DNA from 3 places in the Mesorhizobium sp. 113-3-9 genome. Region 3 is predicted to be linked to each of the others. Evidence: riboswitches for the same ligand, from Rfam matches in the RefSeq annotation. Region 3 holds a riboswitch; each other region holds the start of a gene.
What was found. A riboswitch is a leader RNA that binds a small molecule or an ion and turns the genes downstream of it on or off. The one in region 3 is predicted to bind cobalamin.
Positions count from the first base shown of each region.

Region 1: another riboswitch for cobalamin. It lies ahead of MesoLj_RS18800 (DUF1636 family protein); the one in region 3 lies ahead of MesoLj_RS26210 (DUF1636 family protein).
Region 2: another riboswitch for cobalamin. It lies ahead of metE (5-methyltetrahydropteroyltriglutamate--homocysteine S-methyltransferase); the one in region 3 lies ahead of MesoLj_RS26210 (DUF1636 family protein).

Region 1 is NZ_AP023246.1:3,873,361-3,883,667, reverse strand. It holds gene MesoLj_RS18830 (NADH-quinone oxidoreductase subunit D) at 1-1,055, opposite strand, end outside; gene MesoLj_RS18825 (four helix bundle protein) at 1,122-1,448, opposite strand; gene MesoLj_RS18820 (NADH-quinone oxidoreductase subunit C) at 1,534-2,136, opposite strand; gene MesoLj_RS18815 (NuoB/complex I 20 kDa subunit family protein) at 2,141-2,722, opposite strand; gene MesoLj_RS18810 (NADH-quinone oxidoreductase subunit A) at 2,713-3,078, opposite strand; gene MesoLj_RS18805 (winged helix-turn-helix domain-containing protein) at 3,468-4,667, shown strand; cobalamin riboswitch at 4,697-4,901, shown strand; gene MesoLj_RS18800 (DUF1636 family protein) at 4,942-5,370, shown strand; gene cobW (cobalamin biosynthesis protein CobW) at 5,373-6,410, shown strand; gene MesoLj_RS18790 (cobaltochelatase subunit CobN) at 6,429-10,187, shown strand; gene cobG (precorrin-3B synthase) at 10,184-10,307, shown strand, end outside.
Region 2 is NZ_AP023246.1:6,815,311-6,825,617, reverse strand. It holds gene MesoLj_RS32770 (aromatic ring-hydroxylating oxygenase subunit alpha) at 1-22, shown strand, start outside; gene metE (5-methyltetrahydropteroyltriglutamate--homocysteine S-methyltransferase) at 128-2,458, opposite strand; cobalamin riboswitch at 2,561-2,774, opposite strand; gene MesoLj_RS32760 (multicopper oxidase family protein) at 2,977-4,371, shown strand; gene MesoLj_RS32755 (PTS sugar transporter subunit IIB) at 4,409-4,696, opposite strand; gene MesoLj_RS32750 (PTS sugar transporter subunit IIA) at 4,718-5,179, opposite strand; gene MesoLj_RS32745 (PTS galactitol transporter subunit IIC) at 5,254-6,660, opposite strand; gene MesoLj_RS32740 (NAD(P)H-dependent oxidoreductase) at 7,000-8,316, shown strand; gene proC (pyrroline-5-carboxylate reductase) at 8,319-9,134, opposite strand; gene MesoLj_RS32730 (O-antigen ligase family protein) at 9,195-10,307, opposite strand, start outside.
Region 3 is NZ_AP023246.1:5,338,754-5,349,060, forward strand. It holds gene MesoLj_RS26180 (DHA2 family efflux MFS transporter permease subunit) at 1-1,213, opposite strand, end outside; gene MesoLj_RS26185 (HlyD family secretion protein) at 1,520-2,701, opposite strand; gene MesoLj_RS26190 (MarR family winged helix-turn-helix transcriptional regulator) at 2,698-3,177, opposite strand; gene MesoLj_RS26195 (FecCD family ABC transporter permease) at 3,325-4,374, opposite strand; gene MesoLj_RS26200 (ABC transporter substrate-binding protein) at 4,374-5,321, opposite strand; gene MesoLj_RS26205 (ABC transporter ATP-binding protein) at 5,367-6,155, opposite strand; gene MesoLj_RS26210 (DUF1636 family protein) at 6,152-6,550, opposite strand; cobalamin riboswitch at 6,641-6,845, opposite strand; gene MesoLj_RS26215 (AraC family transcriptional regulator) at 7,124-7,957, shown strand; gene MesoLj_RS26220 (bifunctional helix-turn-helix transcriptional regulator/GNAT family N-acetyltransferase) at 7,964-8,914, opposite strand; gene MesoLj_RS26225 (alanine racemase) at 9,248-10,307, opposite strand, start outside.

The DNA of each region.
Region 1 (10,307 bases), 1.5 Mb from region 3:
GGCTTGTTGGAGCCGTCGGAGACCAGATAGACGCCGAACTCGCCCTTCGGCGCCTCGACGGCCGCGTAGACCTCGCCGGCCGGAACGCGATAGCCCTCGGTGTAGAGCTTGAAGTGGTGGATCAGCGCTTCCATCGAGCGCTTCATTGCCGCGCGCTTGGGCGGCACGACCTTGCCGTCGAGATTCGACACCGGTCCGGTGCTTTCCTTGCCGAGCAAGAGATCGACGCACTGGCGCATGATACGGGCCGACTGGCGCATTTCTTCCATGCGCACGAGATAACGGTCGTAGCAGTCGCCGTTCTTGCCGATCGGAATGTCGAAGTCCATTTCCGAATAGCATTCGTAGGGCTGCGACTTGCGCAGGTCCCATGCCGCGCCCGAACCACGCACCATGACGCCCGAAAAGCCCCAGGCCCAGGCATCGGCCAGCGAAACAATGCCGATATCGACATTGCGCTGCTTGAAGATGCGGTTGCCGGTCAGCAACTTGTCGAGATCATCGATCGACTTCAGGAACGGGTCGATCCACTTGCCGATGTCCTCGACCAGCTGACGCGGCAGGTCCTGATGGACGCCGCCGGGGCGGAAATAGGCGGCATGCATGCGCGAGCCGGAGGCGCGCTCATAGAACACCATCAGCTTTTCGCGCTCGACGAAACCCCACAGCGGCGGCGTCAGCGCGCCGACGTCCATGGCCTGCGTCGTCACATTGAGGATGTGCGACATGATGCGGCCGATTTCGCAATAGAGCACGCGGATCAGCTGGCCGCGCTTCGGCACCTCGATGCCGAGCAGGCGCTCGGCGGCAAGAGCGAATGCATGTTCCTGGTTCATCGGCGCGCAATAATCGAGCCGGTCGAGATAGGGCACAGCCTGCAGATAGGTCTTGGCCTCGATCAGCTTCTCCGTGCCGCGATGCAAGAGCCCGATATGCGGATCGACGCGATCGACGACTTCGCCGTCCAGCTCGAGAACCAACCTCAAAACACCATGCGCCGCAGGGTGTTGAGGTCCAAAATTGATGTTGAAATTGCGGACGGAGGTCTCAGCCATTGTGGCGCCTCTGGCGAAGAGTCAGTAGTGAGTAGTGAGTAGTGATCATCAATCTCAATGCCTGCTTCATTCCGCCTGCTTGGCCTGCACCGTTCGGATAAGAGATCTCATCATTTTTCCAATCTCTTCGCATCGCAGCAGCAGCTCAGTCTCATTGTCTTTTCGCAGCAAGCCAACCCGGCATGCCAGCAGTGTGTGCGTTTCCAGTTCCTTCAACGAGCCTTGCGCCACGCGCAAAAATTGAATGAACGACCCTCTGTTTTCCCGACCGTATCCCTCTGCGATGTTCGCCGCGATCGAAACTGCTGATCGGCGCATCTGAGAGGTCATGCCGTAAATCTCATCCCTCGGAAACTCTTTGGTGAAGCGGTAACAATCTTCGGCGAGCGTCATCGCCGATTGCCACACCTTCAAGTCGCGATAAGATTCGATCCGTTGCTCCAATTCTTTCCCTACTGACTACTCACTACTTCCCTACTCACTGTTTCGCTTTTTCGTCCCCGGGCAGCACGTAATCCGTGCCTTCCCAAGGGGAAAGAAAATCGAAATTGCGGAATTCCTGCTTCAATTCCACAGGCTCGTAGATGACCCGCTTGGCTTCGTCGTCGTAACGCACCTCGACAAAGCCGGTCAGCGGGAAATCCTTGCGCAGCGGATGGCCTTCGAAACCGTAATCGGTCAACAGGCGGCGCAGGTCGGGATGGCCCGAGAACAGCACGCCATAGAGATCGTAGGTCTCCCGTTCGAACCAGTCGGCGCCCGGATAGACGCCGGTGATCGATGGCACCATCGTCTCCTCGTCGGCCTGCACCTTGACGCGGATGCGCACATTCTGCTTCGGCGACAACAGGTGGTAGACGACGTCGAAGCGCTTGGCCCGCGACGGATAATCGGCCCCACAGACATCGATGATCGAGATGAACTGGCAGCGCGCATCGTCGCGCAGGAAGGTCACCACTTCGATGAGGTCGCGCGGCTCGACATGGATGGTGAGCTCGCCATAGGCGAGCACCGCGTCGTTGACGCGACCGATCAGCTTTTCGCCGAGATAGGTCGACAGTTCGCTCAGGGATGCGGCCATGGATTTACCGTTCGATCGTGCCGGTGCGGCGGATTTTCTTCTGCAGGAGAAGAATGCCGTAGAGCAAAGCTTCGGCGCTCGGCGGGCAGCCGGGCACATAGATGTCGACAGGCACGACGCGGTCGCAGCCGCGCACCACCGAATAGGAATAGTGGTAGTAGCCGCCGCCATTGGCGCAGGAGCCCATCGAGATGACGTAGCGAGGCTCCGGCATCTGGTCGTAGACCTTGCGCAGCGCCGGCGCCATCTTGTTGGTCAGCGTGCCGGCGACGATCATGATGTCGGACTGGCGCGGAGACGCGCGCGGCGCGACGCCGAACCGTTCCGAGTCGTAGCGCGGCATCGAGGTGTGGATCATCTCGACCGCGCAGCACGCCAGACCAAAGGTCATGAACATCAGCGAGCCCGAGCGCGCCCAGGTGATCAGCGCCTCGGTCGAGGTGACCAGAAAGCCCTTGTCGGCAAGCTCATTGTTGATTTCGAGGAAGAAGGGATCGTCCTCCCCCACCGGCCTGCCGGTATTGGGATCGATAATGCCCTTCGGCTTCGGCGCGACGATGGTGCCTGAACTGTCGTTCAATCCCATTCCAGCGCTCCTTTTTTCCATTCATAGGCAAAGCCGATGGTCAGCACTGCCAAAAACACCATCATCGACCAGAAGCCGAGCATGCCGATCTTCGAGAAGGACACGGCCCAGGGGAACAGGAAGGCCACTTCCAGGTCGAAGATGATGAACAGGATCGACACCAGGTAGAAACGGATGTCGAATTTCATGCGGGCATCGTCGAACGAGTTGAAACCGCACTCGTAGGCGGAAAGCTTTTCGGGATCGGGATTGCGGTAGGCCACCAGGAACGGGGCGGCCAGCAGCGCCAGGCCGACGACCAGTGCCACGCCTATGAACAGGACGATAGGCAGGTACGAACTGAGGAGTGCGTTCATGCAGCGGCTTTCCGTTGGCGCCAATCCACTTTGATTACAGCACCGGACCTTAATGCGGAAGCGTGACAGTTTAACCGCTGAACCGTTTTAAGGGGCCTATGCTGCAACGCGGCGAGGGTTAGCGCAGCACTTCCAGCGAAGCAAGTCAAACCTTGTTCAAAACGCCGACCTGGACGGCATATCCGGAGAAACTGGTCCGATCCGCTCCTGTTTGATTTCCTTCGCTTTTTACTCCACTTTTCTCTCCTGACATGGTTGCCGCCAAAACCCTGCTAGCATGGGTTGGAATCACCACGCAGGTTCCGCAAAAGTGGACCCCGGTTTTGCGACAAGAACCTGCCCAGACAAAGACGCGACCCACAGCCGAAGCCCCTCAGAGTGATCCCTGCATGAAGGAAAAAATCTCGCTTGCCGCCGCCCGCCGCATTGCACTCGCCGCTCAAGGGTTTCTCGATCCGCGCCCAAATGGCACACCTGACCGCCGCCATTTCGCCCGTGTGCTCTCCCGCACCGGCCTGCTGCAGATCGATTCCGTCAGTGCGGTGGTGCGTGCTCATTATATGCCGCTCTATTCGCGCCTGGGTCCCTACCCGCTCACGCTGCTCGACAATGCCGCCGTGACGCGCAAGCGCACTGTCTTCGAATACTGGGCGCACGAGGCCTCGTTCCTGCCGGTCGAGACCTACCCGCTGATGCGCTGGCGCATGCAGCGAGCCGAGCAAGGCGATGAAATGTATCTGGGACTGGCCAAATGGGGCCGCGAACACGCCGCCTATATAGAAGACATCTACCGCGCGGTCGTCGAGCGCGGCCCGATCGCCGCTTCGGCGCTCGAAGGCCAGAAAGGTTCGGGCGGCTGGTGGGGCTGGAGCCATGCCAAGCACGCCTTCGAATGGCTGTTCTGGGCCGGGCGCATCACCACGGCGCACCGCCGCGGCTTCGAGCGCTTCTACGATCTGCCGGAGCGCGTGCTGCCCCAGGCGATCCTCGACCTGCCGGTGCCCCCGGCCGAGGACGCGCACCGCGAATTGCTGCGCATCTCGGCCCGCGCCCATGGCGTGGCGACATCAGGAGACCTGCGCGACTATTTCCGGCTGTCGCCGGCCGACATGAAGGGTCGGCTGGAGGAACTGGTCGAGTCGGGCGAATTGCTGCCGGTACGCGTCGAAGGCTGGGACAAGCCGGCCTACCTTCACAAGGACGCGCGCCTGCCCCGGAAAATCGAGGCGCGTGCTTTGCTGGCGCCCTTCGATCCGGTCGTCTTCGAGCGCTCGCGCTCGGAGCGGCTGTTCGATTTCCACTACCGCATCGAGATCTACACGCCGGCTGAAAAGCGCCAATACGGCTATTACGTCCTCCCCTTCCTGCTCGGCGATCGGATCGTCGCGCGTGTCGACCTCAAGGCGGACCGGCCGGCCAGCGTCCTGCGCGTCCATGCCGCCTACCCCGAGCCCGGCGCGCCGCCTGAAACCGCCGCGCAGCTCTTCGAGGAATTGAAGCAGATGCAGGGCTGGCTTGGCCTTGAACGCATGGACGTGACTCCGGCAGGCGATCTGGGTCCGGCGCTGGCCGACATCGCCGTGTCGTAAGCCCGCGTTGACACCGCTGCCTGCAAAAGCCTAAATCCGGTCCAGACGGTCCCCTGCCCGCAACGGCAGGGGCTAAGAGGGAATGCGGTGCGAGGTGAAAAATCTCAAATCCGCGGCTGTCCCCGCAACTGTAAGCGAAGAGCCAAGGCCGAAAGCCACTGGGAATTCCCGGGAAGGCGGCACCCAAGGCGATGACCCGCGAGCCAGGAGACCTGCCGTCTGCGACAAGAGAATCCGATCGCCCGGCGGGTTTCCGGGCAAGGAGCCCGGCTTTTTGGACCAGAACGGCAGTTTTTCGGCTGGCACAGCGGACAATTCGTCCGCCGACAGCGAAGCCTTGGCCGGCGTCACGGTCATCGTCTGCGCCTCCTGTCGCGACGAGACCGGTTCCGACGCCCATCCCCGCGCCGGCGAACTGTTGGCGGAGGACACGCGCCGCGCCGCAGCCGATGACAACATCCGCGTCCGCACGGTGGAATGTCTCGGCAACTGCAAGCGCCGGCTGAGCGCTGCGATCCTGCGCGATGGCTGCTGGAGCTATGTGTTCGGCGACCTGACCGCGGCCAGCGGCGCCGACCTCGTCACCGGCGCCAAACTCTTCGCCACCTCGACCGACGGCCTCATCCCGTGGCGCGGCCGCCCCGATTCCCTCAAGCGCGGCCTTGTTGCCCGCATCCCTCCCCTCGACATGCTGAAGGACTGATCATGAGCGCTTCCGTATCCCGCGTCCCCTGCACCGTCGTCACCGGCTTCCTCGGCGCCGGCAAGACGACGCTGGTCCGCCATCTCCTGGAAAACGCCGGCGGCAAGCGTATTGCCATCATCGTCAACGAGTTCGGCGACATCGGCATTGACGGCGAGATTTTGAAGGGTTGCGGCATCGACACCTGCCCGGAGGAGAACATCGTTGAACTCGCCAATGGCTGCATCTGCTGCACCGTGGCCGACGATTTCGTGCCGGCGCTCGACCAGATCCTGTCGTTGACGCCGAAGGTCGACCACATCCTGATCGAAACCTCGGGCCTCGCTCTGCCCAAGCCGCTGGTCCAGGCGTTCCAATGGCCGAGCGTGAAGAGCCGCGTCACCGTCGATGGCGTGATCGCCGTGGTCGACGGTCCGGCATTGGCAGAAGGCCGCGTCGCCAACGACATGGACGCCCTGCAGGCGCAGCGCGCCGGGGATGAGAGCCTCGACCATGACGACCCGGTCGAGGAAGTGTTCGAGGACCAGATCGCCTGCGCGGACCTGATCATCCTCTCGAAGAGCGACCTGATGGACGCCGCCGGCTCGGCCCGCGCCAATGCCATCGTCAACGAACATTCCGCCCGCGCCGTGAAGATCGTGCCGACCTCGCATGGCAAGGTCGATCCCTCGGTGCTGCTCGGCCTCGGTCTCGCCGTCGAGGACGATATCGAGAACCGCAAATCCCATCATGACGGCGCGTTCGACCATGAGCATGACGACTTCGACACCTTCATCGTCGACATCCCCTCGATCGCCAATCCGGACGAGCTGGCAAAGCGCGTTGCCACCGCCGCCGAACAAGAAAACGTGCTGCGCGTGAAAGGCTTCGTCGAGGTCGGCGGCAAGCCGATGCGGCTCCTGCTGCAGGCCGTCGGACCGCGCGTCAATCACTACTATGACCGCGCCTGGACCGCCGAGGATGATCGCCGCTCGCGCCTGGTCGTCATCGGCCTCAAGGGGCTGAACCGCCCGGCAATCGAGCGTATACTCGCCGGCTGATTTCAGACACGGGCCGCGATGCATATCCTCACCACGACCTCCGCCTCGCTCGACGATCTCGCCGAGCCGGTCGATCTGCGGCAGACGCCGGCGGATATCGTGGCCCTGTCCTTCACCGACAGCGATCTCGCCGGACTGGCGGCCGCGTGGAAGGCGGATGCCGGCCGCCTGCCCTCGATGCGGCTGGCGGCGCTGCGCGACCTACGCCATCCCATGTCCGTCGACCTCTGGATCGACAGCGTCGCCCGCCACGCCAAAATCGTCCTGGTCCGCATCCTCGGCGGCTACGACTGGTGGCGCTATGGCTGCGACCAGCTGGCCTCGATCGCCCGCGAGCGCGGCATAAAACTGGCGCTGCTTCCCGGTGAAAGCCACGACGAGGATCTCAGGCTGATCGAAGCCTCGACGCTGCCGCGCCAGGAATTGGACGCGCTGCTCGGCTATTTCCGCGAAGGCGGCCCGGCCAATATGAGCGCGCTGGTACAGCGCCTTGCGGGTTTGGCCGGACAGGACGCGGCCGTTGTTGAGCCGATGGCGGTGCCAAAGGCCGGGTACTATCAGCCTGGAGTGGGGGTTGTAGAGAAGCTAGACCTTTTGGAGGTCGACGATCCTTCGCCCCCCCCTCTGTCCTGCCGGACATCTCCCCCTCAAGGGGGGAGATCAGCCGTCGCCGGCCTCGGCGCTTTTTCTTCCCCGACGAAAAAAGAGCCATCTGCAACGTCTGTGATTGGCGAGGCCGTCAACGACAGAGCAATCTCCCCCCTTGAGGGGGAGATGTCCGGCAGGACAGAGAGGGGGGCGACGGAACTCGACGCTGGGAACCTCAGCGCCCCCACCATCCCAATCCTCTTCTACCGCTCGATGCTGCTCGCCGCCGATGTCGCGCCGATTGATGCCCTTTTTGAAGCACTGCGCCAACGCGGCATGCTCCCAGTCCCCATCTTCGTCTCCAGCCTGAAAGAGCCGGCGTCACTCGCCTTTGTGGAAACCGCGTTCGCCGCGCTGAAACCCGCCGCCATCATCACCGCGACCGCCTTCGCCTCCGGTGCCGAACCCGGCGTCGAAACCCTGTTCGACCGTGCCGGCGTGCCCGTCTTCCAGGTCATCGTCGCCACCACACGCCGCGACGTCTGGGAAAACAACCAGCGCGGCCTGGCGCCCGCCGACCTCGCCATGCATGTCGTGCTGCCAGAACTGGACGGCCGCATCCTCGCCGGCGCCATTTCCTTCAAGGGCGAAAGCGATGTCGATCCGGCACTTGGCCATCGCGCCTTCGCCAACCGGCCGGAGCCGGATCGCGTAGTTCAGGTGGCGGATCGCGTGGCGGCCTTCATCAAGCTGCAGGGGGCACCACGCGCCGAGCGCAAGCTTGTCATCCTGATTCCGGACTATCCAAGCGCACCGGGCCGAACCGGCTATGCCGTCGGCCTCGATGTACCGTCCAGCGTGCTGGCAATGCTGCATGACCTGAAGGAGCAGGGTTATGCGGTTGAGGGGATTCCGCAAACGCCGCGTGGGTTACTGGATTTGCTGGAGCGGAGTGCCGACGGGCTGGGGCTGGAGGAGTACCTTACCTTCTCGAAGGAATTGCCGGTTGAGGCTATGACTGCCGTTGAGGCGGCGTGGGGGAAGGCCAAAGAGATAGCTTTGCGCGAGGCGCCCCCCTCTGTCCTGCCGGACATCTCCCCCACAGGGGGGGAGATTGGCAGTTTCGTCGCTGGCACCCTTCCTGCAACGTTCGAGATTGGCGAAAGCGCGGATGACAGCTCAATCTCCCCCCTCGTGGGGGAGATGTCCGGCAGGACAGAGGGGGGCGCCTCGCGCCAACCTTCACTATCAAGCAGAAAACACTTCCCCTTCCGCGCCGCGACCTTCGGCAACATCACCGTAGCCCTCGCCCCCGACCGTGGCCGCTCCGCCGACCGCCGCGCCGACTACCACGATCCAACCTTGCCTCCGCGCCACGCCCTGATCGCGTTTGGCCTGTGGCTGCGCAAATCCCTCGGCATCCATGCGCTCATCCATGTCGGCGCGCACGGCACGCTGGAATGGTTGCCGGGCAAGACGGTTGCACTCTCGCAAAGCTGCTTTCCCGAGATCGTCACCGGTCCCTTGCCCGTCATCTATCCCTTCATCGTCTCCAACCCAGGCGAAGCGGCGCAGGCCAAGCGGCGCGTCGCCGCCGTCACGCTTGGCCATCTGCCGCCGCCGCTGGCCGGCGCGGGACTGGACGAAGACCAGCACAAACTCGAACGCCTAGTTGACGAATATGCCCAGGCGGACGGCCTCGACCGTCGCCGCCGCGACCGCCTGGCAAAACTGATCGTCGAGACGGCGCAAAAAACCGGCCTTGCCTCGGAAGCCGGTGTCGCCAGGACCGACGCGCCCGACGAGGCGCTACGCCGCATCGACGCCTGGCTCTGCGACCTCAAGGACTTCGCCATCAAGGACGGGTTGCATATCTACGGCCGCGCGCCCGACGATGAGTCCGACGCCATGCGCCGCCAAAGTGCCGAGGCTGAAAGGTCGGCGCTGCTCGCCGCGCTCGATGGCCGCCACGTCAAGGCCGGGCCGGCCGGCGCGCCGGCGCGCGGACGTTCCGACGTGCTGCCCACCGGCCGCAACCTGTTCACGTCGGATCCACGTACCATGCCGACACCGACCGCTTATGATCTGGGCAAGGCGGCGGCGGAAGAGGTCGTGCGCGGCTACCTCCAGTCACATGGCGACTGGCCGCGCTCTCTGGTGATAGACCTCTGGGGCTCGGCCTCGCTGCGCACCGGCGGCGAGGAAATCGCGCAAGGCCTGGCGCTGATGGGCTGCCGGCCGCAATGGGATGCCGCCACCGGCCGCATCACCGGCATCGAAGTGCTGCCGCCGGCAACGCTCGGCCGCCCGCGCGTCGATGTCACCTGGCGCATATCGGGCCTGTTCCGCGACATGTTCCCGACCCAGATCGCGCTGATCGACGCCGCCGCCAATGCCGTCGCCGCGCGCGACGAAGAGGATTCGGAAAACCCGCTCGCGGCCCGGACCCGAGCCGACGGCAAGATCAGCCCGCGCATCTTCGGTACCTCGCCCGGCACTTATGGCGCCGGCGTCGAGAATCTCCTCTCGAGCGGCGACTGGGCGGCGCGCGAAGAAATCGGCCGCGCCTATCTCGACGCCACCTCGCATGCCTATGGCGGTGCCGGCGGCGAAGGCATCTCGGCGCCCGGCGCGTTCGAAACCCGCATCGCCGAAGCCGATCTTCTGGTCCACACCGGCGACGACCCCGGCCGCGACATTCTCGAAGGCTCCGCCGACGTCGCCTTCATCGGCGGCTTTTCGGCAGCACTTGCAGCACTTGGCCGGAATGCCGACGTCATCGTCCTCGACACGACGGACCCGCAAAAGCCGAAGCCGCGTTCGGTCGGCGAGGCCGTCTCGCGCGTGGTACGCGCCCGCGCCGTCAACGCGCGTTTCATTGCCGGACAGATGCGGCACGGCCCGCGCGGCGCCTCCGAATTCGCCGAGACAGTCGACCGGCTGGTCGGCTTCGCCGAGACCACCCATGCCATTTCGGGCGCGCTGATCGGGGCCGTACACGACGCCTATGTCGGCGACGAGGAAGTTCGCGCCTTCATCCTGCGCGAAAACCCGGCCGCCGCGAAAATCATCGCCGAGCGTTTTCTCTCGGCGCGCCGGCGCGGCCTCTGGCATCCCCTGCGCAATTCCATCGACGACGATCTTGTTGCCCTGATTGCGGAGGCCGAGGCGCTGGGAGTGGCGGCATGAACGCCTTCTCGCGCCGGGGCGCCTGTCCGGCCCTGTCGGCACCGATGCAGACCGGCGATGGCCTCCTGGTGCGGCTCAACCCGGTTGCCGGAGCACTGACGCCGAAGCTTTTGATCGGGC
Region 2 (10,307 bases), 1.5 Mb from region 3:
CGAGGAGATCAGCCGACCCTGAGCCAGGGCAATTTCCAGGAAAAGTGTGAGGGCTTTCCCTTGGGAATTGCGTCAAGACAATGAGATAGCGGAGCCGCCATCGGATGCGCTGGCGGCTCCACCCCGATCAGGCCGCGGCTCTGAGCTGTCTTGCCGCCTCCACCATGTTGACCAGTGCCGGACGGACCTCGTCCCATCCGCGGGTCTTCAGGCCGCAATCCGGATTGATCCAGAGTTGCCCGTCGGCAAGGCGTTGCCGGGCCAGCGTCATCAGATCGATCATTTCGCCGACCGCCGGAACGCGCGGCGAGTGGATGTCGTAGACGCCCGGGCCGATCTCATTTGGATATTTGTGGGTCCGGAAAGCGTCGAGAAGCTCCATCTTCGACCGCGACGTCTCGATCGAGATGACGTCGGCGTCCATCGCGCTGATCGCATCGAGGATGTCGTTGAACTCGGAATAGCACATATGAGTGTGGATCTGCGTGCCGTCTCCAACGCCTGACGATGCCAGGAGGAAGCACTCGACCGCCCAGTCGAGATAGGTCTGCCAGTCGGACTTGCGCAGCGGCAGCCCTTCGCGCAGGGCGGCTTCGTCGATCTGGATCATTGCCGCGCCCGCCGCCTCCAGGTCCACCACTTCGTCGCGGATGGCGAGCGCGATCTGGCGGCAGGCCACGCTGCGTGGGATGTCGTCGCGCACGAAGGACCAGTTGAGGATCGTCACCGGCCCGGTGAGCATGCCCTTGACCGGCCTGTCCGTAAGTGACTGCGCATAGTGCCACCACGAGACCGTCATCGGACGTGGCCGCGACACGTCGCCGAAGATGATCGGCGGCCGGACATAGCGCGAGCCATAGCTCTGCACCCAGGCATGTTTGGTGAAGGCAAAGCCGGCGAGTTGTTCGCCGAAATACTGCACCATGTCGTTGCGCTCGAACTCGCCGTGAACCAGCACGTCGAGGCCGATCTCTTCCTGCCAGCGGATCGCCGTCTCGGTTTCCTTCTTCAGGAAGGCCTCGTAATCGATATAGCTCAACTCGCCCTTGGCATGAGCGGAGCGCGCCTTGCGCACTTGCGGGGTCTGCGGAAACGAGCCGATCGTGGTCGTCGGAAAGTTCGGCAGGCCAAGTTTTCGTGCCTGCAACTCGCGCCGCTCGGCGAACGCGCCCTGCCGGCGCCGCATCGGCTCCGTGACAGCCAGCAGCCGGCCTTCCACCAGCGGATCATGCACCTTGAGCGATGTGGCGCGGGACTGGACGGCCTCGGCCGATGCCTGCAACTCCTTCGCAACCGCGCTCTTGCCTTCGACAAGCGCCTCCGCGAGCAGCGTCAGCTCGTCCATCTTCTGGACCGAGAAAGACAGCCAGGATTTGAGGTCCGCATCGAGCGTGGTCTCCAGCTCCAGATCGATCGGGACATGCAGAAGCGAACAGGAGGGCGCGATCTCGATGCGGTCGAGCGGCCAGCCGGCAACGACCGGGCGGATGCGGTCGAGAATGGCGGGCAGGTCGGCCCGCCAGACGTTGCGGCCGTCGATCAATCCGAGCGAAAGGACCTGGTCCTTTCGCGACAGGCGGGCAACGGGTTCCAACTGCTCCGGCGCCCGCACAAGGTCGATGTGCAGGCCGGCGACAGGCAAGGCCAGCGCCGTTTCCTGATTGTCGCCCAACGCGCCGAAATAGGTTGCCAGCATGATGTCGAGATCGGGAGCCGCCGCCGCGAACGTCTGATATGCCAGTTCGAGACCGATGCGTTCGGCAGCATCGAGGTCGAGCACGAGGCAGGGCTCGTCGATCTGCACCCAGCGGGCACCGGCCTGCGACAATTGCTTGAGAAGCTCGGCGTAAACCGGGAGCAGCCTTGGCAGCAACGCTATCGGGTCGAAAGTGCTGCCGCGCGCTTTGGCCAGCTTGAGAAAGGTGACCGGGCCGAGGATCACCGGGCGCGTACGGATGCCGAGGGCTGCGGCCTCGCGAAACTCGCTGAGCGGCTTGGTCGAACGGAGTTCGAACGTCTGGTCGGCGGATAGTTCGGGAACCATGTAGTGGTAGTTCGTGTCGAACCACTTCGTCATCTCAAGCGCGGCAACGCCGTGGGCGTGACCGCCATGGGCGCAAGCTTCATGGTCGTTGCCCTGATCGCCGCGCGCCATTGCGAAATAGACGTCGAGCGGAACCTCGCCTCCGTTCCAGCCATAGGCTTTCGGAATCGCGCCGACCATGATGGCCGTGTCGAGCACATGATCGTAGAGCGAGAAATCGTTCGAGGGGATTTTCGTGATGCCACGATCGCGCTGTTCGATCCAGTTGGCCTCGCGCAAGCGCTTGGCGGTTTGGAGCAGGTCTTCGGCCGAGCTCTTGCCCGACCAGTAGCTTTCCAACGCGGCCTTGAGCTCGCGATGCCGGCCGATGCGTGGAACACCGAGCGTGGCGGTCGGGACTGAGAAAGTAGACATTGCATACCCCATAAGGTTGGGGGCATGGGTCAAGCGGATGCATGCAGAACCAGCAGCGAAGGCCGCGGCCTGCAGGCTACCACCGGGACACCCCGCCCGTGGACGTTTCAGTTCGTCGGGGCAGGTCTCCTGGCTCACGGGTCGTCGCTTCTGTCCGTCTTCCCAGGCATTTGCCTAGTGACATCCTGGACAGCGGCTCGCCGCTCACAGTTGCGGGGGCAGCTCCGGCATCGCCATGGCACGGGCCATGCTCACCGGATTCCCTCTTAGCTCCGACCTCGATCAGGACCGGAGAACCACGACGCCACCATGTTCCACCAACACAGGCTTCATGTCAAGAAAGATATAAAGAGATGTTTATATCTTTACGTGTTTGTGACGCTATGATCGCTGGCGAATGCCACCAACATCGCCATGGTAATGGCGAGATGCGGTGTGCCAATATCGGCATTTGCACTGGTGGCTGGCCTGTGATCCAAGGCGACGATAAATCCCACGCTTTGCAGTTGGAGCGCTGAATGACCGGATTGACACGCCGCGGGCTCTTGAAAATGGCAGCCGTTGCTGGCGCCGGCGGGGTCGGGCTCTCGGCCATTGGCAGGCTCGGCAGCTGGGCCGCCGCCAGTCCTGAACCGGTGGTGCTGCAGACGGCGAAAATCCAGGCCAGCCTGATGGACGTCGGCCCGACCAACAATGTGCTGACCTATGGCAGCGCCGGAATGCCGCCGGTGCTGAGGATGAAGAAAGGCGAACCGTTCGCCGCGCGCCTGGTCAACGCCATCGACGATCCGACGACCATCCATTGGCATGGCATTCGTCTGCCCAACAAGATGGATGGCGTGCCTTTCCTGGTGCAGCCCTATGTCTACACCGGCGATCATTTCGACTACGCCTTCGCCCCGCCCGACGCCGGCACATTCTGGTATCACCCGCATTGCAACACGCTGGAGCAGATGGGCCACGGCCTGACCGGCGTGATCGTGGTCGAGAATCCGAATGATCCGAAATTCGACGCCGAGTTCGTCCTCAATCTGCGCGACTGGCGTCTTGGCGACGACGGCCAGTTCATCGATCAGTTCCGGCCGCGCGATGCCGCCAGGACCGGCACCTACGGCACGGTGCGCACCGCCAACTGGCTCGACCAGCCGCAATATGACGCGCCGGCCGGCGGGCTGGTGCGCCTGCGGGTTGCGATATCAGACGTTACCCGCATCTACGCCTTTCGGGTCGACGGCGCCGAGGCGATCGTGATGGCGCTGGACGGCAATCCGGTGCCGCAGCGTTTTTCGCCCGATGCCTTGCTGCTGGGGCCGGGCCAGCGCATGGAACTCGCCATCCGCATGCCGGACGAGGAGGGCGCGGTCGTCAGCCTGCGAGACGTCAGGGGCACCAAGCCAAAAATCCTGGCTAGCCTGCACGCGACGGGTAGTTCGCTCAAGCGGGATGTTCGCGATCTTCCACCGCTGGAAGCAAATCCGGTGGCGGAAGTCGATCTCACCGCCGCCCAGCATATTTCGTTGGCACTCAGCGCCACGGCGGAAAACGTCCCGAGCGACGGCATCTGCGGTTCGCTCGGCTACTCCTTCTGGGCCATCAACAAGGTGCCGTGGCCAGGCGATACATCCGATCCGACCGCGCCGCTGGCCGAGCTGAAGCTCGGCAAGAGCTATGTCATCGACATGGAGAACCTGACGCCGCAGTCGCATCCGATGCACCTGCATGGCATGAGCTTCAAGGTGCTGTCGTCCTCGACACGCCAAGTGCAGCCGCTGATTTCCGACACCTATCTCATCCAGCCCAACGAGAAGGTTCAACTCGGCTTTGTCGCCGACAATCCGGGCGACTGGCTGCTGCACTGCCACATCATCGAGCACCAGAAATCGGGCATGACGAGCTACGTCAGGGTGGCCTGAAGCCGAGCACCGTCGCCGGAGCCGCGTCGTCGGTGATCTACTTGCGCAGCTGCGCCTCGATCTCGTCGAGCACCTTGTCCTTGCCGATGCCGGTGAGGAAGGCGAGGCCCTTGATAACCGGCTTGGTCACCGAAGCCGAGATCGGGGTGGTGGCGACAATGAAGTCGACGCTGTCGGCCAGCCCCGGCACTTCGGTGGCTTTTGCCTGTTGCGCGTTGAAGGTCAGGCCGCGCTGCTTCATGGCCTCGGTGACGGCGACATTGACCGCCGTCGATGTCGCGATGCCCGTGCCGCAGGCAAAGAGAATAGTTTTCTGTCTGGACATCTCTTGCTTCTCCTTGGGTTATCAGCCGAGCACGGCACGTACGTCGTCAAGCGTCCTGGCGGACCTCAAGCCGTCCAATGCCTCTGGATTCTGGATGGTGGCCATGACGGACTGCAGCGCTTCAATCTGCTTGTCCTTGTCATTGATGGCAAGCAGGAAGACGAAGCCGACCGGCAGCTTCTCGTCGGGATCTTCCATGTTGGCGAACATCACCGGCTTTCTCAGCGTGCCCATCGCGATGCCGGGCTTCAGCACATGCTCGGGATCGGTATGCGGCACCGCGACATTGTCGGCGCGTTCCAGCGGCAGTCCCGTCGGGATGGTCATTTCGCGGCGCACGACCGCGTCGGCATAGGAGCTTTTGACATAGCCAAGGCTCTCGAGCCGGCCGGCCAGGACGCGGATGATCTCCTCGTTGGTCGAGGCATCCGATCCGAGCACGACCGCTTCGGGATCCAGAAGCTGCATGAGGCTGTCGGACATGTTCTGCTCCGTCTATAAAAGTCGTGCGCCCGAGGAGGGCGCACGACCGTTTCAAATTCAAGGCGCGATGGCGCTTAGGCGGTGCCTTCGGCCCGCTCGTCCTCGGCGCCCGCTGCTCGTTCCCAGCCGAGCGGGTTGCGGCGGTAGAGGATGAACAGCGCGGCGATGACGACTGCGATCAGGATGATGCCGAGCAGCCCAAGTCCCTGGATCGCTTCGATGATCACATAGGGAACCCAGAGGAAGCCGTCGACCACCGAGGTGATCTGCAGCGCATCCGCCGGCAGTTTGAAGCCCGATGCGACGGCCGCGCTGGTGAACAGCGGCGCCAGCGCGTTGGCGACGTAGAAGCCGATGGCCAGCGTCACCGTGCCGATCACCACCATGCGGAACACATTGCCTTTGACCAGAGGCGCGGTCATGGCGACGATGAACGGGATGACCGCGAGGTCGGCGAACAGGATGACGCGGTTGCCCGGCAGGATCACCGACAGGATGATCGCGATCGGCACCAGGATCAGCGACGACGAGATCGCGGCCGGATGTCCGATCAGGATGGCCGAGTCGAGGCCGACGAGCAGCTCGCGGTCGCCAGTGCGCTTGCGCACGAACTCCTGCGCCGCGTCGGACACCGGAAGCAGGCCTTCCATCAGGATCTTCACCATGCGCGGCAGGAGCAGCATTACGGCCGCCAGTGTCATGCCGGTGCCCAGCACTTTGGCCAGCACCGTGCCGAGATCGCCCGCGTTATAGAAGGCGATGGCGCCGAGCACGAGGCCGATGATCAGGCCGAGCACAACCGGTTCGCCGAACACGCCGAAGCGGCGCTCGATGGTCTCGGTGTTGATGTTGATGCGGTTGATGCCGGGAATGCGGTCCATGATCCAGTTCAGGATGATGGCGATCGGCAGGATCTGCGCCGAGGCGAGATGCGGCACCGAAATGCCGGGCACGCCGTAGAATTGCTGCACCGCGCGCGCCGACCAGTCGGCGAACAGCAGCGACAGGGCCGCGACCAGGGCTGCGATCGCAATGCCGTAGGCCAGATTGTTGGTGGCGGCGACGACGAGCGAGCCGACAAAGGCGAAGTGCCAGAAATTCCAGACGTCGACATTGAGCGTGCGCGTCATGCGCGTCAGCAACAGCACGATATTGACCAGGATGCCGACCGGAATGACCCACAGGCCGACCGATGAGCCGAAGGCGATCGCCGCCGCCGAGGGCCAGCCGACATCGATGATGTCGCGATGGATGCCGGTGTTGGTGACGATGGCCTTGGCGACGTCGCCGATCGACGTGAACATCAGCCCAAGCACAAGGTTGATACCGATGAAGGCGACGCCGATGGTGACGGCGGCACGGAAGGCCTTGCTGACCTTGGCACCCAAGACCACGGCTATGATGAAAATGACGATCGGCAGCAGGATTGTCGCACCGAGCGTGTCGATGGCCCCCTTCAGGCCAGCGAGAACTGTATCCATTCTTCCTCCCCTGGAGCGCGAGCCTACGCCTCGCAATGCTCCTTGATCTCATCCACGCCTTTGCCGCCAGTCTGGCGCAAAGGCACTCCCCAGATTGCCCGCGGCGAATGCCCGTCGACCTATCGGCTCGATGAACATTTGCCTTTGTCAGCAAACGAATGTTTTATTTAGACTGTTCACAACAATGTCAATTGGCAACCCTTTGGGCCAATCGGTCCGGGGAAGGTGCCTTTTTCGGGCATTTTGGGCTCGGAATCGCGGCTTGCGAGCGGTTTCATTGGCACACGCGACCGGTCCCTGCTAATCCGGCCGCAAATCAAGAAGCTGTGGACATCCTGCATGACCAATGTCGCCTTGACCGGCCTTGCCCGCGATCTCGCCCATCGTGCCGATGAGGGCCGCCCGGTGCGCATCGGCGTCATCGGTTCGGGCGAAATGGGCACAGATCTGGTCACGCAAGCCATGCTGATGCCGGGCATTTCGGTCTGCGCCGTCTCCACGCGGCGGCCCCACACCGCGCGCGAAGCCATTCGCATCGCCTATGGCGATGAAGCGATGGCGGTCGAAGCCGACACCGCGTCGAAAGTCACCGGTGCCATCGAGAGCGGCAGGATCGCCATCACCTCCAACGAGATGCTGGTCACCAATCCGCTTATCGACGTCGTCATCGATGCCACCGGCAAGCCGGGCGTCGCCGCCGATTTCGACCTGATGGCGATGGAGCATGGCAAGCATCTGGTGATGATGAATGTCGAGGCCGACGTCACCATCGGCTGTTATCTGAAGCAGCAGGCCGACCGGCTTGGCGTGGTCTATTCGGTCGGCGCCGGCGACGAGCCGTCGAGTTGCATGGAGCTGATCGAGTTTGCTTCCGCGCTCGGCCTGACCATCGTCTCGGCCGGCAAGGGCAAGAACAACCCGCTCAATCGTGACGCCGTGCCCGACGATTATCGCGAGGAAGCGATCCGCCGCAACATGAACCCGCGCATGCTGGTCGAGTTCGTCGACGGTTCCAAGACCATGGTCGAGATGTGCGCCATCGCCAACGCCACCGGCCTGGTGCCCGACGTGCCCGGCATGCATGGCCCGAAGGCCGACCGTGACGACCTCGTCAGGGTGCTTATCCCGCGCGAGGATGGCGGGCTGCTCACGAAAAAGGGCGTCGTCGACTACACCATCGGCAAGGGCGTCGCGCCCGGCGTCTTCGTCATCGTCGAGGCGACGCATCCGCGCATCATCGAGCGCATGGACGATTTGCATATCGGCCACGGTCCCTATTACAGCCTGTTCCGGCCCTATCATTTGACATCGCTGGAAGTGCCGCTGACCGCCGCCCGCATCATGCTTTTCGGCAAGCCCGACATGGTGCCGTTGCCAAGGCCCGTCGCCGAAGTCTGCGCCGTCGCCAAGCGGGACTTGGCCGCCGGCGAGATTTTCGATGCGATCGGCGAGACCTGCTATCGCTCCTGGACGATGACGGTCGAGGATGCTCGCGCGCAGCGCGCCCTGCCGGTCGGCCTGCTCGAGGGTGGCAAGGTGCTGAAGCCGGTCAGGAAAGGCGAACTGCTGACCGCCGACAACGCCGCGCCAGACCTCACGACGAGGCTGTTCGCCTTGCGCCGGCTGCAGGACGAGATGCTGTACGGGGCGACCTGAGCTTATTTCCCCAGTTCGATCGACCGCAGCCGCGCCGCCTCAACCGCTTCGGTGAGCAGATTGGTCAGCCGGTCCTCGCCCATCAGCACGCCAAGGGCGGCTGCTGTCGTGCCGTTCGGGCTGGTCACCTGCTGGCGCAGCACGCCCGGTTCCTCCTGGCTTTCGGCGGCGAGTGAGGCGGCGCCATAGACCGTCTGCATCGCGAGCAGCTTGGCGGTTGCCGGCGGCAGGCCCGCCTTCTCCGCGGCCACGGTCAGCGCTTCGATGAAGTGGAAGATATAGGCCGGCCCCGATCCCGACACGGCGGTCACGGCATCCATCAGGCCCTCGTCGTCGATATCAGCCACTTCGCCGCTGGCCGACAGCAGGTCGGCGACGAAACGCTTGGTGTCGTCGGAAACCAGTTGATTGGAGAACACCACCATCATGCCCTTGCCGATCGAAGCAGGCGTGTTGGGCATGCAGCGCACGATCGGCGCGCGGTTTCCCAGGATTTCTTCGAAGGTCGCCACTGGTGTGCCGGCGGCGATGCTGACGAACGTGGTGCGCCCGTCGCCAAGGCGCTTGTAGTCGGCGGTGACGTCGCGGATCACTTGCGGCTTCACCGCGATGACGACCAGATCAGGCACTGCGTCGGCTGGAAGAGCGCCGGCATCTCCAGCCGTGCCGCAACCGAGTGCGGCGGCGCGCTGGCGAAGATCGGCGTTGGGCTCGACGACGAAAACCGCTGACGGCGCAAGCTTGCCGGATTTCAGCCAGCCCGCGAGCATGGCGTAACCCATATTGCCGCAGCCGGCGAGAACAAGCCTGATCGTCATCTGAAAGCCCTCCGAGGAAAGGCCTCACATAAACGTTCGCGCCGCGTCCGGAAAGCCCTGTCAGGCCGGGTGGGAAGGGTTGCGCACCGCGATCGGACGCAGCGACACTTGTCTCAGGCCAAGCACGCCAAGCACGAAGAACAGCCAGACCGGATCGCCGCGATGGAAAAAGAAGCTTTCGAGGAAGGCGTTCAGCGCGGTGAACAGCACCACCATCATGAAGAAGTCGCCGAGATAGATGTTTTCCTTGCGCAGCGGAATGCGCATGTAGTCGCGCAGCGGCGCGATGAGAAAAGTGTAGACCGCCACGCAAAGCGCCGGAACGCCCATCAGCACGGCGATGTCGAGATAGCCGTCATGGCCGTGCACGATGGTTCTGATGTCCCAGGGACGATCGAAGGGCTGATCCTGGTTGAGCAGCAGCGGCGTGCCCCAGAAGCTCTCATAGCCGTAACCGGTCCAGGGCTTCTTCGCCAGCATCGAGCCGGCGAACTCCCACAGGGTTGTGCGGCCCGTATAGGTCATGTCGGGGAAATAGATCGCCGCCAGATGTTTCACCGGCGGCAGGAAGACAATGCCCAGCGTGCCGACCGCCGTCGCGATGATCGCCAGCGCAAACAGGATCGGGGTACCGAGCCGCATGCCCATCAGGCTCGGCAGCACCACGATCAGGATCGAGAACGGCACCAGGCCGGCGGTGGTCTTGGAGCCGGTGTGCAGCATGAAGATCATCGCCGCGCAGAAGATGCCCGCGCCCCACCAGCGCTGCCCGCGCCGGTAGAGGTAAAGGCCGGCGAAACTGAAGCAGGCCATGATCGGGCCGGCGATGTTCTTGTGGGTGAAAACGCCGCGCCACAGGCCGGCATGTTCCGGTTCCTGGGAGTCGGCCGTGTGCAGCGCTTCGTGCGGAAAGACGATCAGGCCGAGATAGGAAAGGCCGATGACCACGACGGCGGTGAAGATGATGACTTTCGAGAAGGACTCGGCATCACGCGGCAGCGCCAGGATCGTTGCCATGGTCAGGATGCCGATCATGGTGAAGGAAGCCGCGCGCATGGCCGAGGGCGGGTCGGTCGCCAGCACCACCGACAGGAAGAAGAAACCCAGCATCAGTATCCAGGACGGGCTGAGCAGCGAGCGCACGATGCGGGGATCGGCGAAGGCCATCAATGA
Region 3 (10,307 bases):
TGCGCACCAGGCTGAACAACGCGGTCGCATCGGTGCGGAAGCGTACGTCGAGCGTGGCGAACGTAACCGTCGACAGCGGTACGAACACCATGCCCATGCCCAGGCCCTGGATCACCCCGGAGCTGATGATCAGCCAGTTGTCCATCTGTGGCGTGAAACTGGCCATGGTGTAGAGCGACTGCGCGGTCAGCAGAAAACCGATGACGACGAGAATTCTGGCGTCGATCTTTCCCATGATGCGCCCCACGACGAGCATCGAGATCATCGTGCCGACACCGCGCGGACCGATGACGATGCCGATGGTGATGGTCGGATAGCCGAATATGGTCGAGAGCATCGGCGGCAGCAGCGACATCGAGGCCAGGATGAGCACACCCATGACGAAGATGAACGCCAGGCCGGTCACGAAATTGCGATCGAGGAAGATCTTGGGGTCGATAAAGGGATGTTCTGCCGTCATGGTGTGGATGATGAACACCCAGAAGCCAGTGATGGCCAAACCGAGTTCGATCCATATCTCGACCGAGGAAAACCAGTCGACCTCACCGCCGCGATCGAGCATCAGTTGCAGCGCGCCGACGCCGAGCGATATCATGGCAAAGCCGAAGAAATCGAAGCTGCGCACCCGCCGGGCAACGGCCGGCAGATAGGCGGCCATGCCAAGGAAGGCGACGATGCCGACCGGCAGGTTGATGAAGAACACCCAGCGCCAGTTGAAATTCTCGGTCAGCCAGCCGCCCAGCGTCGGGCCCAGGATCGGTCCCAGCATGATGCCGGCGCCCCAGATGGCCATGGCCTGGCCGTGACGCTCCTTGGGGTTGATGTCGAGCAGGAAGGTCTGCGACAGCGGCACGATGGCGGCGCCGAACACGCCCTGCATCAGCCGGAACAGCACAATGGTTTCGAGGCTCCATGCCAGGCCGCACAGCATGGAGAAGATGGTGAAGCCGACCACGGCCGTCAGGAACAGCTCCTTGCGGCCGAAGCGGTCGGAGAGCCAGCCGGTGACCGGCGTCATGATGGCGGCGGCCACGATGTAGGAAGTCAGCACCCAGTTGATGTTGTCCGGAGAGGCGCCGAGATCGCCGGTCATGGTCGGCAGGGCGACGTTGGCAATCGTGGTGTCGAGCGCCTGCATGACGGTCGCCAGCATGAGCGCGACCGTGATCAGGCCGCGATGCGGCACTTCTTTGAAGGATTCGGGCGTGCTCATCCGCGGAACTTCCAGCCGGTAACAAAAACGTGTACATAGGGTTTCCGGGCGGCAAAGCCTTCCGTTGAGAGAGCCTCATCGCGGTGGGACGCGATTATCGATGTGGGGGTTACATCGACCGAGACTCTCTGATGAGCGGATGCCTGCCGCCCGGAAACATGAGGACCGACGGGTCCGTGTCGAAGATTTCAGATTCGGCCAAGCCGCAACGCGGCTCGAACCAGGCGCTGATCCTTCCCACTCCTCCCATCAGACCAATCCTTTTATCCACGTCCACCCGCCTGGTCCGCGCGGGCTTCCGCTGACTTATTGCGCGGCCTCGCCAGCCTTGGCGTGACCGAATATCGCGGGGAAACCGCGGGCAACGCCGGTGTCGACGGTGACAGAGGCGCTCATGCCCGTCCGCAGCGCCATCCTGGCGTCGGGATCGGTAAGCTCCAGGCGCACCGGGATGCGCTGCGTGACCTTGACCCAGTTGCCGGTGGCGTTCTGTGCGGGCAGCAGCGAGAATTCAGCACCCGTTCCCGCACCGATCGCCTTGACCGTCGCCTCGAAGGTCTTGCCCGGATAGGTATCGACCACGATCTCGGCCTTCTGGCCCGGCTTCATGTTGGTGAGCTGGGTTTCCTTGAAATTGGCATCGATCCAGGTGTCGCCGGTCTCGACCAGCGAAAACAGCGGCGTGCCGGAGCCGACAAACTGGCCGACCTTGAACGACGAGGCTTGCGAGATGACGCCATCGGCGGGCGCCTTGACCGTGGTCTGCGCTAGGTCGTAGGCGGCCTTGTCACGCGCGGCGAGCGCCGACATCACGGTTGGATGCTTGTCGGTTTCGATGTCGGGGTTGCCGCCAAGTGCTGCCTTGGCGCTGACGATGCCTTGCTGGGCGACGGCGACCTGCTGCTTTGCCTTGTCGAGGTCGTTGCGGGCCTGATCCAGCGACGACTTGGCGTTGATGCCCTTCTGCGCGAGATCGGCGGCGCGGTCATATTGCGACTGGGCGTAGTCGACCTCGCTGCTGGCGGACTTCTCCTGCGCCATCGACTGGCTGTAGGCGGCACGCAGTTGCTCGACATTGAGGCGTGCCGCGGCAACCGCGGCGTCGGCCTGGGCGAGCGCGATCCGGTAAGGCTCGGGGTCGATTGCGAACAGGAGATCCCCCTGCTTGACCAACTGATGGTCCGATATGGCGACCTGGACGATGCGGCCTGCCGTGTCCGAGGCGATCGACACCTTGGCCTGCTGCAGATTGGCGTTCTCCGTCTCCTGATAGCGCCCACCGGTCACCCAGACATAGCCGCCGCCGATGATCAGCGCGGCCGGCAAGGCGAACATCAAAAAGAAGCGGCCCATGCGGCGCTTCTTCTTCGGCGCCGCCGGCACCGGCACTACGGGCGGGGCGACCGCGACAGGGGCGGCAACCGGCTGGGCCGGTGCTTCCATCTCGACCTTGGGGGCGTTTTCGTCGACCTTGGCTACCGCATTCATGCTGCTGCGCCTTCCGCACTCTTTACCTTTTCAAGCGACGAAGCCTCGCCGTCCGTCAGATTCTGCACGATTACATCGAGCGCCCTGATCAGGACGCGGCGGTCCTCGGGCGAAACGCCGACAAGCGATTCCTCATAGACTTCGCCGGCGAGGCTCTTGACCTCGGCATAGGCGGCGCTCGCCTTGGCTGTCGGGAAAATCATGCGCACGCGACGGTCGGCGGCGTCGGCGCGGCGTTCGATCCAGCCGCCCTCCTCCATCCGGTCGACGAGGCGCGAGACGCTGATCGGCTCGATTTCGAGCAGTTCCGCGAGCCGCGCCTGGGTAACGCCTGCCTCCTTGGCGACACGCACCATGAGGCGCCATTGCGCCGACGAAAGGCCAAGCCCGCTGGCACGCGTCTCGAAGCGCTTGCGCAGCAGACGTTGCACGTCGTGGATCAAAAAGCCCAGTCTATCTATGCCATCAGAAACCATGAGCGATACATATAATAAGCGTGCTTACTATTCAAGATGTCACGTGACGGCCGAAGCCGGCAAATGTGCATGGCGGTCTTGCAACGCGATCGCGGCTGGCAATCAGTGAACCGCTGGAGACAGCCGGCCAGGCAGGAATCGGCCTTTTCACAGGCGGTTTCGGACGACCAGCGTGACGACGAAGAAGGCACCGAGCGAGCTGGTTATGATGCCTATCGGCAGTTCCTGCGGCGGCAGCAGCGTCCGGGCGAGAAGATCGCTTGCCAGCAAGAGCACAGCCCCGAACAATGCACAGCTTGCGATCAGGCGCAGATGCAAGGGACCGGCCAGCGGCCGCGACAGATGCGGGATCATCAATCCGACAAAGCCGATGACGCCGGCGACCGAGACGAGAATTGCCGTCGAGAAGGCCGCAACGAGAAACGTCGCCCTGCGCATGCGCGCCACCGGCACGCCAAGGCTTTCGGCAGCACTTTCACCGGCCAGGAAGGCGTCCAGCCTGCGGTGGTTCCACAGCCCGTAGGCCGCGATCGTGCCGGCTCCCAAGGCGCCCAGCCAGACATTGTCCCAGCGCGCCAGTCCGAGCCCGCCCATCGTCCAGAACAGCACCGAATGGGCCGCACGCTGGTCTCCGGCAAAGACCAGATAGTTGGTCAAGGCGGTGAACAGGAAGGAGACGGCAAGGCCGGCGAGGATCAGCCGCTCCGGCCCCTGCCCCCTGACCCGTGCGACCAGCAGCAGGACGATGCAGGCGGCCAGTATGCCGCCGGTGAAGGCGGCGACCGGCAAGGTCCAGATGCCAAAACTGTCGCCGAAGACGGTGATGACGGAAACAGCGCCGGCGGCGGCCCCCGACGACAGGCCGAACAGGAAAGGATCGGCGAGACCGTTGCGGGTCACCGTCTGCAGCAAAGCACCTGTTATACCGAGGCCGGCACCGACACAGACCGCCAGGATCGTGCGCGGCAGCCTGAGATCGACGACGATCTTGCCTACCGGGCCCGACACCTGGTGTTCATGCATCCCGACGGCATGGCCAAGCGAGGCGATGACGTCGGTCAGCGGGATCAGCGTCGAACCATAGGCTATCGACAGCAGCACGAGGGCGACGACCGCCACCGTGCCCGCCACCATGGCCAGCGCGAATGCCTTGTGCCCCGAAAGCGCGCCGGATTTTTGCCCTGGGGCAAGAAGCATCAGAACGCTTCCGGATGCATCGCCTTGGCGATCTTGGCGATCGCCTCGATGTTTGCCGGTCCAGGCGTCAGTTCGGCATAGCGAAGGGCCACGAAACGCTCGTTCTTGACCGCGTCCGTCTCCTTCATCGCCGGATGCGCCTTCAGGAAATCGAGCAGTTTCCTGTAGCCGCCGCCATCCTGGTAGTCGAGCAGGATGAGGAATTGCGGATTGCGCGAGGCCACGGTTTCCCAGTCCGTGTTGCCCCAGCTGGTGTCCATGTCGGCCATGATGTTGTCACCGCCGGCGGCTGATATCATGGCGCTAGGGATGGCGAATTTTCCGGCGGTGAACGGCTTGTCCTCGCCGGAATCATAGAGGAACACGCGGGTTCCCTTGGCGTCGCCGACCTTCGCGGTGATGTCGGCGAGTTGCGCCTTCCAGCCGGCGACAAGCTTCTGCGCCTCGGTCTCCTTGCCAAAGATCTTGCCCAGCTTTTCAACATCGCCATAGAGCAGGTCCATGGAAGCCGCCGGGCGGTTCTTGTCGAGATGGACGCAGCTCTCGGTCAGCACCAGTGTCTTGATGCCATGTGGGGCGAGCGTGTCGGGCGTCACGTCGCCGCCCGGCTTCATGCCATAGTACCAGCCGGCGAAGAAGAAATCGGGCTCGACGGCGACCAGGTTCTCGAGCGTCGGGTATTTGGGCGCGAGTTCCGGGATGGAGCCCTGCTCGGCCTTGAATTCGGGGCCGACCTTGTACCATCCGGTGATGCCGGTCAGGCCGACGATCGACGGCTGCAGCTTCAGCGCGAAGGCCATCTCGGCCATGTTGAGGTCATGGATGACGGCGCGCTTGGGCGGCGCGTCGAAGGTCAGCGGCTTGCCGCAACTGTCGACGGTGACGGGGAAAGCGAAGGCGGTAGAGGCCAGCAAGGAAAAGACGAGCGACAAGGCGAGACGTTTCACGGATTTTGCTCCTTGGTTGAACAGTGTTGATGAGGGATGGTTCGATCAGGATGGCGGCACGGCGCGGTTCGGAACATCGAACACAGTCAGTTCACGGTCCTCGGTGGGGTGACGCAGGCGAAACACGTCGACGCCGAAAATCTCGCGGATCAGCTGTTGCGTCAGCGCTTCGCGCGGTGCGGCCAGCGCGTGCAGCCGGGCTTCGTTCATCACCGCGACCCTGGTTGCGAAAGGCGCCACAAGGGCCAGGTCATGCAGCACCGCGATCACCGTCATGCCGAAGCCCGCGACGAGTTCGAGAAGCTCGCCGCGAGCACGCGGGTCGAGATGGTTGGTCGGCTCGTCGAGGAACAACACTTTCGGTTGCTGTGCGATGGCGCGCGCCAGCTGGGCGCGTTGGCGCTCCCCGCCAGACAGCGAGCCAATGGTGCGGCCGAGCAACGGCAAAAGGCCGGTCCGGCGCAGGGCGTCGACGACAATGTCGCGCTCGTCGCTCCTGCGCCTCAGGCCGGCATGCGGAACACGGCCAAGTTCGACATAGTCGATCACCGCCAGCCGCGGATCCGGCTGGTCGGTCTGGCCGACGACGGCCATGTGCAAGGCCCGCTCGGCTGTCGAGATCCTGTCCAGGCGTCGCCCGCCAAGCTTCACCTCGCCCGAACTTGGCCTGAGCATGCCCGACAGCATGTGCAGCAGTGTCGTCTTGCCAGCGCCATTGGGGCCGATGATGGCGAGACGATCGCCGGTGGCGATAGAAAGGCTGACCGCATGGACCAGATTCCGGCCATTCGCCACGGCACCCAGGTCGCGCGCTTCGAGGAGTGGCATTGTCATCGGCTATCACCCGCCAGCTTGCCCGGCGCCGGGATGCGGGCCAGCGTCTTGCCGGCTAGTCGCGGCGGACGTTGGCCGGAATTGCACCAGCCGTCGGCGAGCGAGGCGTAAAGCCTGGCAAATCGCACGAGATCACCGGCGTCGGCCTCGGCATCGACGGAGCCGAAGAGATAGGTAGCCTTGCCCGGCGCCTGGAAGGCTACCGTCAGCGGCCGTGCGCAGCCCGCCATGCATTCGACGCCCTCGATCGTGAAGCCATGCGCCACGGCGGGTTCATCATGGGCCGAGAGCCGGGAGCGCAAATCGGCGCACAGGCTTTCGCCCGACCTGATGCCGGTCGGAACGTCACGGCAAAGCGTGCACACGATGATGCGGTGATCGATAGCGCCGTCCAACTTCCGTCACTTTCCAAAACTGGCGACGGAAGGATGTTGGCGAGACGGCCGACAAGACCGACGTCCACGTTTCCTCCCGGCACACCCCGTCCGGTCAACTCAGTGATGGCAGGTCTCCTGGCTCGCGGGTCGTTGCGCAATCCTGCCTTCCCAGCCTTGCCGGCCAGTGGCATTTCGGATCTTGCTCACCGCTTACAGTTGCGGGGGCAGCCACGGCTTCGACCTATTGGGTCTCACCGTGTTCCCTTTTCACCCCTCGCCTTTCGACTCGGGGACCATCACCACTCGATCGTAGTTTTCCCCCAATTGCTTCGCAACGGATTTCTCGGTGCATTGTCGATCCCGCGGCGGCGCTGAACTTACAGACGTAATGTAATTACATTACGATTTAAATCGTACCGCTCGGCTAAGTCAAGTGAGGCTTTCTGCCCGAAAGAAGACATCTAGCCAGTCTCGCTCCTGGAGATGCGGCTGGCCGCGGAGCGTTGCCGTCCGGATTGCACGGCAAGCGCAATTTCGATCAAACTGCCGCGCGCGAAGGCGGCAAGATGATCCGCTCAATGCGAGGAACCCATGAACCCGACCGAGAAAGCGCTGTGGTTTGTCGAGAGCCATCTGCCGGAGGCGATCTCGCTCGACGATGTCGCCCAAAGCAGCGGCGTGTCGCGCTTTCATGTGACGCGCGCCTTCGGCGCTGCCACCGGCCGCTCGGTCATGGGCTACATGCGCGCACGCAGGCTGACCGAGGCGGCGCGCAGGCTGGCCGGCGGAGCCCCCGACATCCTCTCGGTGGCGCTCGATGCCGGCTACAGCTCGCATGAGGCTTTCACCCGCGCCTTCCGCGACCAGTTCGGCACCACGCCCGAGATGGTGCGCGCGCAAGGCTCGACCAAGACCCTCGACCTCGTGGAGCCGATCCTGATGGACCAATCCTTTCTTTCGGCCCTCGAACCATCGCGCTTCGAGACCAGCCGGCCGTTGCTGATCGCTGGGCTCGGCGAACGCTACACCTGTGAAACCAGCGCCGCCATTCCGATGCAGTGGCAACGCTTTGGTCCCTATATCGGCAACATTCCAGGCGAGACCGGCGACGTCGCCTACGGCGTCTGCGCCAACGGCGACGATGCCGGCAATTTCGACTACGTCGCCGGTGTCGAGGTCACCGATTTTTCCGACCTTCCAAGGGAACTCAGCCGCGTGCGCATACCCGCCCAGAAATATGCGGTGTTTGCGCATCGCGAGCACATCTCGACCATCCGCCGCACCGTCAACACGATCTGGAACAAATGGCTGCCGGCCTCCGGGCACGAGATAGCGGACGCGCCGGAATTCGAACGCTACGGTCCGGAGTTCGATCCGCGCAGCGGCAATGGCGGACTAGAGATCTGGGTGCCGATCAAGGATTGACCGGCACTACAATTCCAAGTCCCAGGTCTGGCCAACCAGATCCTTGCCGAAGGAGTGGTGAGGCTCTTCCTCGGTCAGTGTGAAGCCGACCGCCTGGTAGATGTGCCGGGCGGCGGTCAGGATGTCGTTGGTCCACAAGGTCAGCGTCTTGTAGCCCTTGGCACGGGCAAAGCCGATGCATTCCTCGACCAGCCGCCTGCCGATGCCGAGGCCACGCGCCGAAGGTTCGACATAGAGCAGGCGCAGCTTCGCCACCTCGGGCGATTTGCGCACGACGAAGACCGAGCCGACGACCTCGCCATCACGCTCGGCGATCCAGCTTCGTTCCCATTTCGGGTCGAAGGATTTGACGAATGCCGCAAGGATTTCGGCAACCAGCGCCTCATAGGTTTCGTCCCAGCCATAGTCCTGCGCGTAGAGCATGCCTTGCCGGCGGATGATCCAGCCGATGTCGCCGACCTGCAGCGGCCGCAACAGATAGGGGATCCTTGGCTCGGCGCTTTCACCCAGCAGAGCCTGGACCGTCCGCATGGATTTCACCAGCCGGTCCTGCTCCGACGCAGGCAGCCGATCGAGGAGCGCCGCGACCTGGTCGTGCGAATCCTTGTTCAGCGGCGCGAAGGCATTCCTGCCCGCCAGCGTCAGCGCAATCGACGATTGCCTGGCGTCCGAAACCACCGTCGACCTGGAGATGAGGTGAAGGCGCTCGAACTTCTTCAGCAGACGGCTGACATAGCCGGCGTCGAGACCGAGGTCGCGCCCGAGGTCCGTCGCGGTCAGACCGTCGCGGTGCGCCAGTTCGTAGAGCACGCGCGCCTCGGTCAGCGAGAAGGCGCTTTTCAGCAGCCCTTCGTCGAGCAGCCCGATCTGGCGGGTGTAGAAGCGGTTGAAAGCCCGCACCGCGTCGATCAGGTCTTTGTTGGGCGCTTCGTTACCGGGCTGATGGTGAATTGTCATGGGCATCTCCTGTCCGCACAGGATTGATCATTTGGTTGACTTAGTCAATAAAATGGTTGACCCGACGCACCTCACAACTTCGTCATTCTAGGGCGGAGCAAGGAGCGAAGCGACGCGCGCAGACCCTGGAATCCATTCCGTGACGGTGGCCGAAGCGCGCCACGCCGCAGAACGGGCTTCATGGGTCTGCATTAGGCGCCAAGAATCCATTTCGTTGCATAGCGGAAGGGTAACGGCATGGATTCTAGGGTCTGCGCTCCGCTTCGCGTCGCTCCGCCCTAGAATGACGACATCGCGGGGTCGGTGCGCCAATCACGACCGCAGTGGCGCCCCTCAACCCATCGGCAACACCGGCCAACGATCAACGATCTTGCCGCCAGAAAATACCGCGATCGGCCCGAATTGCTGCAGCACAGCCTCGCTCTGCGTCGGCCTCAGAAAGGCATAATCCCCCGGCTTCACCTGCGCTGTTGCCGGCAGGCTCATGAATTGCTGGTTGGAGGAAAACCCCATCAGACCGTTTGGTTTCATGCCTTCCGGGAACACCGCTTCGGCCATCCACTTGCCGCCATAGAGATAGCAGCCTTTGCGCGGGAAGAGGCCGAGCGCCTGCAAGGCCTTCGAGAACCAGACCGGGCCTGGCAGCGCCGCATCGGCCGCCTTGAGGATCGGGGTGGCGATGAAGGCGGCCGGCTGGAATCCGTTGAGCCCCGGCTTGTCGAAATCGCTGGGCAGGACGAAAGCCGAGCCGATCGAGACTTCGTTGGCAACGCCCGCGCCATGCAGCAGCGCCGTCTTCGAGCCGCCGATGTTGAGGATGCGGCGCTGATCCGGTTCGAGTGCCACGACGAAATCTGCCGCCAGCGCCGAGGCTTTCATCAACGCCTTGGCAGCACCGCCAAACAGCCCGGGGATTTCCGGCGCATGCGCCTCATAGGCCATGATGCCTTCGCAACACAGGCCCTTCGGCACCGTCAGCGCCTTGATCTCGGCCGGGCGGGCAAACCCGCCGCGATGCAGGCCGACATCGACCTCGAAGGCGATACGCAGTTCGATAGCGAGCTCGGCGGCCAGAGCGCCATATTCCGCCAGTCTTTCGTCGCTGTCGACCAGCCAGCAGACACGCGACCAGTCGGCGTCGCCCTTCACCAGCACCGCTCTTGCCGCGCTGACCGGCATTGGTTTGCCGTATAGCAGATCCGCATGCGGGAACGCCTTCAGCACCGCCGCGCTGATCGGCGGATGGAAAGTCATGAAGCGATCGCTTCCAAGCGTCTTGCCGATATGCGAAAGCAGCGGCAGGCAAGCGAGCGACTTGTCGACCAGCCGCACGGCAAGGCTGGGATCAAGCCTGTCCTTCACCAGGGCGATGTTGCTGTCCAGCCGGTCGCGG